Regions from separate parts of the Rothia uropygioeca genome, predicted to be linked through region 3. Evidence: riboswitches for the same ligand, from Rfam matches in the RefSeq annotation. Region 3 holds a riboswitch; each other region holds the start of a gene.

Region 1 (2,197 bases), on a different contig from region 3:
CGCCCAGGTTGGCAGCGAGCTTGAACAGCTTCAAATTGTCGAAGAATTCCTCCACCTGCGATGTGTTGCCCGCGATGTCGAAGGACAAGACCGCTCCGGTGCCGCGCGGAAAGTCTCGTTCGGCGATGGCCGCATCCGGCGACCCAGGAAGGCTCGGATGCCGGACACGGCACACGCGAGGATGAGTCGCCAGTCGACGCGCGATCTCCTCGGCCACACGGCAATGGCGCTCAACCCGGATGTCGAGGGTCTCGATGCCTTCAAGGGCTTGTTGCGCATTCCACGGAGCCAGGCTCGGGCCCAAGTCGTTGAGCAATTGTGCGCGAACGAGGTGGAGGAACGCTCCGTGATCGCCGTGCCCCTCGACCAGGGATCTGTTCCCGAATCTCCTCCGCGGAGCCGTAAGCTGCGGCCATCGGATGGCGTCCTCGCTCGGGGTCAGCCGGCCGGTGTCGACGATGATTCCCGCAAGCGCCGTTCCATTTCCGGTCAGGTATTTCGTGACGGAATGGACTACGACGTCGGCACCCAATTTCCCGGGCTGCAGGAGATATGGCGTCGCGAGAGTGTTGTCGACGATCAGGGCGGCGCCCGCGGTATGCGCAATGTCCGCGAGCGCGGGGATATCGGGAAGGTCAGCATGCGGGTTTCCGATGGACTCCACGACGAACGCGCGAGTGCGCGCCGTGACGGCATTTTCCCATTCCTCGGGTCGATGCGGGTTGACCCACGTGACCTCGATGCCCGCCTCGGCGAGAGTGTCGTTGAGCAAATCGGCAGTGCCACCGTAAATTCGGTTGGATGCCACCACATGGCCGGCGGGGATCTCCGGGTGGGGCTCGCCGTCCTCGCTCTGACCTGATCGACCGGCCAGGGCAAGAAGGGTGAGCGTTGTTGCCGCTTGGCCGGAAGCGGTGGCGACGGCACCGACGCCCCCTTCGAGTTCCGCGAGCCGACGCTCGAGCAAACCCACCGTAGGACTGCCGGTGCGTGAGTACGTGAATCCGGGTTCTCTCTGGCCGAAGCATTCACGTGCGTCGCGCAACGTCTCGAATTCGTAAGAGGCCGTCAGGTACAAAGGCGGATGCACAGGTCGGGCAGCCGGCGGATTGGCCGTACCCCCGTGCACTTGCACCGTACCGATTCCGGGTGCCGGGTTGTTATCAGCTGACATCGTGATCCCCTCGAAGGCGGGGCGCCGAGTTCGCCTCGTAACGCCGTGCTTGCCGGGGAGCGGTATGCTCCCGACCGGATCTTCATCTGGGGCACCCCATCACAGCGGAAAGGGTTGCCGACCGGCCAGCCAGAGCTTCACAACCGGTACTCGTGATCCTGATTCAGAAACCTACAGCCTTCCCACCAACCTCGAAAGGACATGACGCACGGTTCAGACAGATCGTCATATGAAGGTAATCCACCTGCCGGGAAACGTCATATGACCTGGCGAGACTCCCGTATGATCAGTGCGGACTCCGTGGAATCCGTTCGCGTGCGGACCGAGTTCAGGTCTAGGCGCTCAGCGCGGGGCCGAACACATCGGTAGCGTAACGAGATCCCGGAACGGCCTTGATCAGGGTCCGCGTCGCCTCCTCGCGCGGATTCTCGAAGACCTGCGCCGCGGGGCCCGACTCGATCACCCGGCCATGAGCCATAACCAGCACGTCGTCGGAGATCTGTCGGATCACCGCCAGATCGTGACTGATGAACACGTAGGAGAGCCCCAGACGATCCTGGAGATCGGCAAGTAGGTCAAGAATCTGGGCTTGAACCGAAACGTCCAGTGCCGAGACCGGTTCGTCCAGAATCACCAGTTCGGGGTCAACAGCGAGTGCCCGAGCTATGGAAACACGTTGGCGTTGCCCTCCGGACAGTTCTACCGGCCGACGACTGGCCAATTCCCGAGGCAGGGCCACGAGATCGAGGAGCTCGTTGATTCGTCGTTCGCGCTGTGCACGTGTGCCGATACGGAATCCCCGCAGGGGCTCCCCGATCGACGCGGCCACGGAATACCGGGGGTCGAGCGATGCGCTGGGGTCCTGGTGAACGAACCGGGCGCGCGTCGAGAGCTCTCGGATGTTGCGCTTCGTGCCATCGAACGGCCGACCGAATATCTCCAACCGGCCGGCGTCATACGATTCCAGACCGAGCAGGATCCGGGCCGTCGTCGATTTTCCGGATCCCGATTCCCCGACGATCC
Region 2 (2,197 bases), on a different contig from region 3:
ATTCCGATGTTCTCGACGCCTCCGAAAGCGAACATGACCACGGTGAAGCACGCGAGGAAGCCGGAGAACCCATTCGGAAAGAACCCGCCCTGCTCCCAGAGATTGGTCACGGACGGCTCGACTTCCTGGTGGAGCTGGATGCCGAAGACAATCAGCGCGAGCCCACCCACGATCATCGCAACGATGGCGCCCACCTTGATCAGCGTCAGCCAGAACTCGACTTCCCCATAAACCTTCACCTTGGTCAGGTTGATGGCCATGATGATCGCGACGACCGAGACGATCCAGATCCAGCTGGGCGTGTCCGGGAACCAGAACCGCATGTACAAGGAGAACGCCGTGACATCCGCGACCGCAACCAGGGCCATTTCGAATGCGAAGCTCCACCCGGTGACGAATCCGGCCCACCGGCCAAGGTATTCAGTCGCGTATTCCGAAAAGGAACCCGGAACGGGGTGGACCATGGCCATCTCTCCCATGGCACGCATGACCATAAATACCGCGGCGCCACCGACGATGTAAGCCAACAGGACCGACGGGCCCGCGAACTGTATCGCGTCCGCGGAGCCGAGAAACAGCCCGGTTCCTATAGCCGAACCCAACGCAATGAACCGGATATGTCGCAGAGTCAGCCCGCGTTTGAGCGCAGATTCCCCGCCGAGCACGACGTCGTCCGCGCGCGAAGTTTCGGTAACTTGATCTGAGGGGTCCTGTTCCTGATTCAAGGCAGTCCTTCGAGAGCTCGACGATGCATGCGCCCCGTCCTGGCGGAGCGGGCCATGAGCCAGATTACGCAATGGCCCACTCCGCGTCATAAATGTCACGGCGTTTCATGTAAGCGTAGTTTCCGTCTCCTACTTGACGTGTCGGTCGGCCGTAGGAAAACCTGGATATGGGTCAAGAGAGCCAGTGACAAGCCCCAGCTTGCTGGCCGGCAACCCTCCAACCGCGGTGGGGTGCCCTGGGTGAGGACCTGGTGATCGCGAACAACGCGATCACAAGCGCGGGCGCGGTGTGCCCGGTCGTCACGAAGAGTGAGACTCGTATTCCCCGGTGAACCAGAGGGTTCCGGGTCGACCCGGGTGCTCGCTTTTGCGAGACGATCGGTCGCTCCATGCCCTTGATTCAACAGGAGCAGAATATGACCACGGCCTCTCACAGCCTTCCGACTCCTTCCAGCCCGCAGGGATGGAAGTTCGAGACACAACAGATTCACGCGGGCCAAGAGCCCGATTCTGCAACCGGTGCACGGGCTCTTCCGATCTATCAGACCACATCGTTTGTGTTCGACAACGCCGAACAGGCCGCAAACCGCTTCGGGCTCAAAGAACTCGGTCCCATCTATTCACGCCTGACGAATCCGACCCAGGAGGTCGTCGAGAATCGCATTGCTGCCCTCGAAGGAGGCGTCGGAGCGCTCCTCGTGGCTTCAGGGCAAGCGGCCATCACGATCGCGATCCTCAATACGGCGCAGGCCGGTGACCACATCGTCGCCAGCCCGAGCCTCTATGGCGGCACGTACAATCTCCTCAAGCACACCTTGGGTGCATACGGTATCGAAACGACCTTCGTGGAAGATTTCGACGATCCCGAGGCCTGGCGCGCGGCGGTCAAACCGAATACCAAAGCCTTCTACGGGGAAACCGTTCCGAATCCTCGCAGTGACGTCTTCGACATCGAAACTCTCGCGAACCTTGCCCACGAGGTCGGGGTACCGCTGATCGTGGACAACACGGTTCCCACCCCATACCTGGTGCGCCCCTTCGAGTGGGGTGCCGACGTCGTCGTGCACTCCGCAACCAAGTACCTCGGCGGCCACGGCAACAGCATGGGCGGAGTGATCGTGGACTCCGGTCGATTCGACTACTCGAAGTACCCGGAGCGATACCCGCAATTCAATACGCCGGATCCGAGCTATCACGGCTTGGTGTTCGCCGAGGACTTGGGGCCAAACGGGGTCTTCGGAGTCAATCTCTCCTACATCCTGCGTGCTCGTGTCACGCTTCTGCGCGACCTCGGTTCGTCGATCTCACCGACCAACGCCTTCAATATTTCCGTCGGCCTGGAGACCCTGTCCCTCCGCGTGGAACGCCATGTCGACAACGCGCTAAAGGTCTCTCGGTGGCTCGAAGCGCGTCCCGAAGTCACCCGAGTGCACTATGCGGGGCTCGAATCGTCGCAATGGTACGAGCGAGGG
Region 3 (2,197 bases):
AGATGTACACCAAGAGCGCCCCCGTCTTGACGGGCTTGGGGGCGACAAGTGCCCCGCTCTGGTTTTGAACGGGTCCGTTTCCCTGTCCGTAACCCGTGTCTCCACCCTGGTACCGCGGCTGGCCGCCCTCGGGGGAGCCGCCGTACTGAGGAGGCTGGTTGCCTGCCGGGGAGTCGTGGTTCTCGGTCATTATTTCCTCTCGCGGGTGTTTGATCTGACGTCACTATCCAAACATGAATTTGTCGTTCACCACAATAGGGTGACTCAAGTTCGGGATAATACCGAAGGCATTGGGCTTTAACAATTCGTATCCGACAAAACCAAAAACGGTCGAGAGATTACTGCATTTTTCTTCTAGGTATCTTGCATGCTCCAACCGCGGAGAAAATCCCACTCGGTATATCGGGCCACGTCGTCCTGATGACGCCCCGACGGGAGGGGGCTTCCGCGCTATGTGCGACCTCTACCCCGGCCACATCGGTCCGCTTCTTGGAACAGGACACCAATGGTCTTGGCGCAATAGTGAATCCTTGTATCAAATATTGTGCAATAGCTTGTTGTCGCGAACGACCGTTCTCGAATACCTGGAGAAGTATCCGGTCCGGCAGGGGAAATCGAAAAGAACACAAGCGATACGAACTGTCGACAAGACCGTGAACGATCAAAGTTTCACGGCCGGGAACAGTCATTCGTGAACGCTCGTTCCGTCTGACAACGTTCCGACTCCGGCTTCTCCCGCCCATACCGGATGGCGGGGTCGGCCGCTTTCATGAACTTCGATGTCACGATTCATTGCGGCCACGTCATATGACGTCGACGTTGCGTCAAGCGTGTGGGTGCGCTCAATGCGCGAAATGCGGCGTCAAACTCTCTCATCTCTTGCGGGCCTGCGCTGAGGCGGATTGAATACTTGCGTATCTATCCAGAGCGGCCGAGAGACCTGGCTCGTCGACGCCGCAGCAACCTCCTCACGGAAACCCGAACATCTCGGTCCCGAGGAAAGGTGCTCCCGCCAGGACCGATGGAGTGTATCGGCCGTCTCCGGACGTCGTCGGCGCAACTCCGGCACGGTCCCACTGGACCGGGTCGGTTGCGTCGGCGGACGAGGAGGCTCCGCTCTCCGTCGGGTGTACCGAAAGGAGACCCGGCGTGAACCCTGATGACAGGCCAGCGTTGTCCTTCGAGCTCTATCCGCCTCGCAGCAGGATGAGCCGACAGGCATTGGAAACCACTATCGCCGAGATCGAACCCACTCGCCCTGATTACGTTTCCGTGACCGCCGCCGTGGATGGCGAGAGGAGGCGCCAAAGCCTGGACTTGCTACGACACCTCGTCGAGGAAACGGAGCTGAAACCATTGGCCCACATCGTCTCGACCGGACAGATAGCTTCCGAGCTCGAAGAACTGGTCGATGAGATCATCCGGCTTGGCGTGCGCGGCCTCCTGGCTCTGAGGGGCGATCGACCTGAGAACTACGCCCTCAAGCAGGGCGAACTTCCCTTCGCTCGACACCTGGTGGAACTGATCCGTGGCGTCGAGTCGAGGGGATCGGCCAAATTGTGTGCCGGACGTCTGGCCGTGGGCGTGGCGGCCTATCCGGTCCGTCACCCAGAATCCTCGAGCATCCACCACGACACCGAGGTCCTGCTGGCCAAGCAACGGGCGGGAGCGGATTTCGCCATCACTCAGGTCTATCCGGACCCTTCCGATTACGCTCGTCTCGCCGAGCGGGCCCGCGCCAATGCCGTCGAATTGCCTCTGATCCCCGGAATTCTGCCCGTGACAAGCCTGCGGAGGTATCTGCGGGTGTGCGGACTCGCAGGGATCGAGCCGAATGCAGGTCTCGCACACAGGCTCGAAACCGCCGAGACGTTCGCAGAACGCCTGGCCGTCGGAGTGGACTCGGCGGAGGACTTCGCTCGCCAGGCCCTTGCCGCAGGGGCCCCAGGACTGCACATCTATACCTTCAACGAACACCAGGCGGCGCTCGAACTCGTGGATCGACTCGGTCTGCGCGGCAATACTGCCCCTTCGAATCAACCCATCTCGCCTCTCAACGATCAGGAGATCATCGTGACGAACCCTAACAACGTCCTCCACAGCACCTCACCCAAGGACAGGGCTTTTCCCCCGGCAACCATCCTCGGCTATCCGCGCATCGGACCGAATCGCGAGGTCAAGCGCGCCCTGGAAGCGT
Region 4 (2,197 bases), 100 kb from region 3:
GAACCGGCCATCGACATCGAGTGCAGAATGCGCCCCGTGGAGTACAACCCGGCGTTGAGCGATGACAGCGCCGCGGTGATCACCACCAACTCCATAATCGGTCCCGCGGCCCCCACGTTGATCGATGAGAAGAACGTGACAAAGGGGGATTCGTCTTCGCTGAACGCCGTGTAGGGCAAAAGCAGGCACAACAAGAAAATCGCACCGACGTAGAAGATCGCGATACGAAGAATCACCGTGTTGATGGCTTTCGGGATCACCTTGGCGGCGTTGCGGGTCTCTCCGGAGGTGGTGCCGACCAACTCGATCGATGCATATGCGAAAACGACGCCCTGCATGATGACCATCGCCGGGAGGAACCCATTGGGGAAGAGCCCGCCGTTCTCCGAGATCAGCCCGAGTCCACGGGGGCTGCCTGTCGGTGTGCCGAAAATGACGAAAACAATCGCCAAAACCAGGAAGATGACAAGGGCGACGACCTTGATCAACGAGAACCAGAATTCCATCTCGCCGAAGACTTTGACCGAGATCAGGTTCATGATCACCACGACCACGATCACAAAGAGCGCGACGAACCACTGGGGTATTGCGTCGATGAACGAGCTGTACTGACCGAACCAGTGCACGTAAATCGCAATGGCCGTGGAGTCCACGATGGCCGTGGTTGCCCAATTGAGCCAGTACATCCACCCGGAGACGTAGGCGGCCTTCTCACCGTAGAACTCGCGCGTATAAGAAACGAAAGAGCCTGACGAAGGCCGGTGAACCACCAACTCGCCCAGCTGACGCAGGATCAGGTACGCGATGAGTCCACAGAGCGCGTAGTCCAAGAACAAGGACGGGCCGGCGCTGGCCAAGCGTCCTCCGGCACCGAGGAACAGACCGGTGCCGATCGCTCCTCCGATGGCGATCATTTGGAGCTGTCGAGGCCCCAAGCCTTGTTGAAGTCCGGCCTGTTCCTGCTCATAGGCCATTTCTTCCGGATATTTCGTTGCCTGCTGTTGAGGCGTTTGAGTCATAGGTTCCTCTAGATTTCGTGACACCGCGGGGCCGACGGTTCGCCTGTGCGAGGCGGGCAAGCCAGAGGAAAAGCGCGCGGCGTCGGTGTTGCATCAACTGGTCACTCGCCAGTCACGACCACCCTGTTGTGGTCACGACTACAGGCTGTAGTGATCTGCATCGGCAAAAGACGCATTCGACACGATAACCCCAAGTGTCACAATCACGTAACAGGCACCACACACGAAATACCGTGTCACAAGCCGTGACTGGCTCGTCTGCGTTGGAATCCCGGGCTCATCCCGGGAAAAGTGGGCCAAGGAATAGGACCATCCCGAGCGGCCGAGAGACTTGGCTCGACGACGCCGCAGCAACCCACGAGGCCCGACCCTCGTCGGTGCTAACGCCAAGACCGATGGAGGAAACATGCTGAACAGTTCCGACCGCATCCGCACGACCCACGTGGGTTCGCTGCCCCGCACGGACGAGCTCATCCAAGCCAACGTACAACGCGGCAAGGGTGAGATTTCCGAACCCGATTTCCAACGCGTACTGACCGATTCGGTCCACGAGATCGTGGGGAAACAAGTCGAGTGGGGAATCGACGTCGTCAACGACGGCGAATACGGTCACGCGATGGCCAGTGACGTGGACTACGGCGCGTGGTGGCACTACTCCTTCGCCCGGACCGGTGGCCTCGAAACTGTCGGTGACACCTCGTTCCGGGAAATCCTCAAGACCCCGGGAAACGGACGCTACAACAGCTTTGCCGTCCGCCGGGATTGGAACCGGTTCGCAGACTTCTATGAGTCATTGGACCTGGGCAACGACCCTGATGCCGAGTTCCCGATCGCGACCGGGCCGCTGACCTACAAAGGCCAGGACGCCGTCGCCGCGGACATCAACAACCTGCGAAATGCCGTGACTCAACAGGGCGCATCCGAGGCGTTCATCGCCTCGCTCTCCCCCGGCTCGGCCTCACGCATCGGAAATCATCACTACGCGACCGACGAAGAGTTCATCTACGCCTGGGCGGATGTTCTCCATGAGGAATACAAGGCCATCACGGACGCGGGATTCATCGTCCAGCTCGACGATCCCTCGATCGCCGAAGCATGGGACCAGTTGGTTCCGGAACCGACGATCGAGGAGTATCTCCGGTTCAATCAGCTCGCCATTGAGGCCGCGAACTATGCCC

Evidence for each region. Region 3 has a riboswitch for S-adenosylmethionine ahead of metE (5-methyltetrahydropteroyltriglutamate--homocysteine S-methyltransferase). Riboswitches for the same ligand answer to the same signal wherever they lie in the genome.
Region 1: linked by a shared signal. The riboswitch ahead of EWR20_RS00900 (O-acetylhomoserine aminocarboxypropyltransferase/cysteine synthase family protein) and the one ahead of metE (5-methyltetrahydropteroyltriglutamate--homocysteine S-methyltransferase) in region 3 are both predicted to bind S-adenosylmethionine.
Region 2: linked by a shared signal. The riboswitch ahead of EWR20_RS10660 (bifunctional o-acetylhomoserine/o-acetylserine sulfhydrylase) and the one ahead of metE (5-methyltetrahydropteroyltriglutamate--homocysteine S-methyltransferase) in region 3 are both predicted to bind S-adenosylmethionine.
Region 4: linked by a shared signal. The riboswitch ahead of EWR20_RS09235 (cobalamin-independent methionine synthase II family protein) and the one ahead of metE (5-methyltetrahydropteroyltriglutamate--homocysteine S-methyltransferase) in region 3 are both predicted to bind S-adenosylmethionine.

Annotation. Positions count from the first base shown of each region.
Region 1 covers NZ_NOIR01000001.1:202,082-204,278, reverse strand. Annotated here, with positions in the region: gene EWR20_RS00900 (O-acetylhomoserine aminocarboxypropyltransferase/cysteine synthase family protein) at 1-1,174, opposite strand, end outside; SAM riboswitch class IV at 1,215-1,332, opposite strand; gene EWR20_RS00895 (dipeptide ABC transporter ATP-binding protein) at 1,509-2,197, opposite strand, start outside.
Region 2 covers NZ_NOIR01000004.1:132,588-134,784, reverse strand. Annotated here, with positions in the region: gene EWR20_RS10665 (amino acid permease) at 1-665, opposite strand, end outside; SAM riboswitch class IV at 896-1,010, shown strand; gene EWR20_RS10660 (bifunctional o-acetylhomoserine/o-acetylserine sulfhydrylase) at 1,142-2,197, shown strand, end outside.
Region 3 covers NZ_NOIR01000003.1:356,680-358,876, forward strand. Annotated here, with positions in the region: gene EWR20_RS09685 (hypothetical protein) at 1-190, opposite strand, end outside; SAM riboswitch class I at 916-1,028, shown strand; gene metE (5-methyltetrahydropteroyltriglutamate--homocysteine S-methyltransferase) at 1,150-2,197, shown strand, end outside.
Region 4 covers NZ_NOIR01000003.1:254,168-256,364, reverse strand. Annotated here, with positions in the region: gene EWR20_RS09240 (amino acid permease) at 1-1,019, opposite strand, end outside; SAM riboswitch class I at 1,326-1,421, shown strand; gene EWR20_RS09235 (cobalamin-independent methionine synthase II family protein) at 1,426-2,197, shown strand, end outside.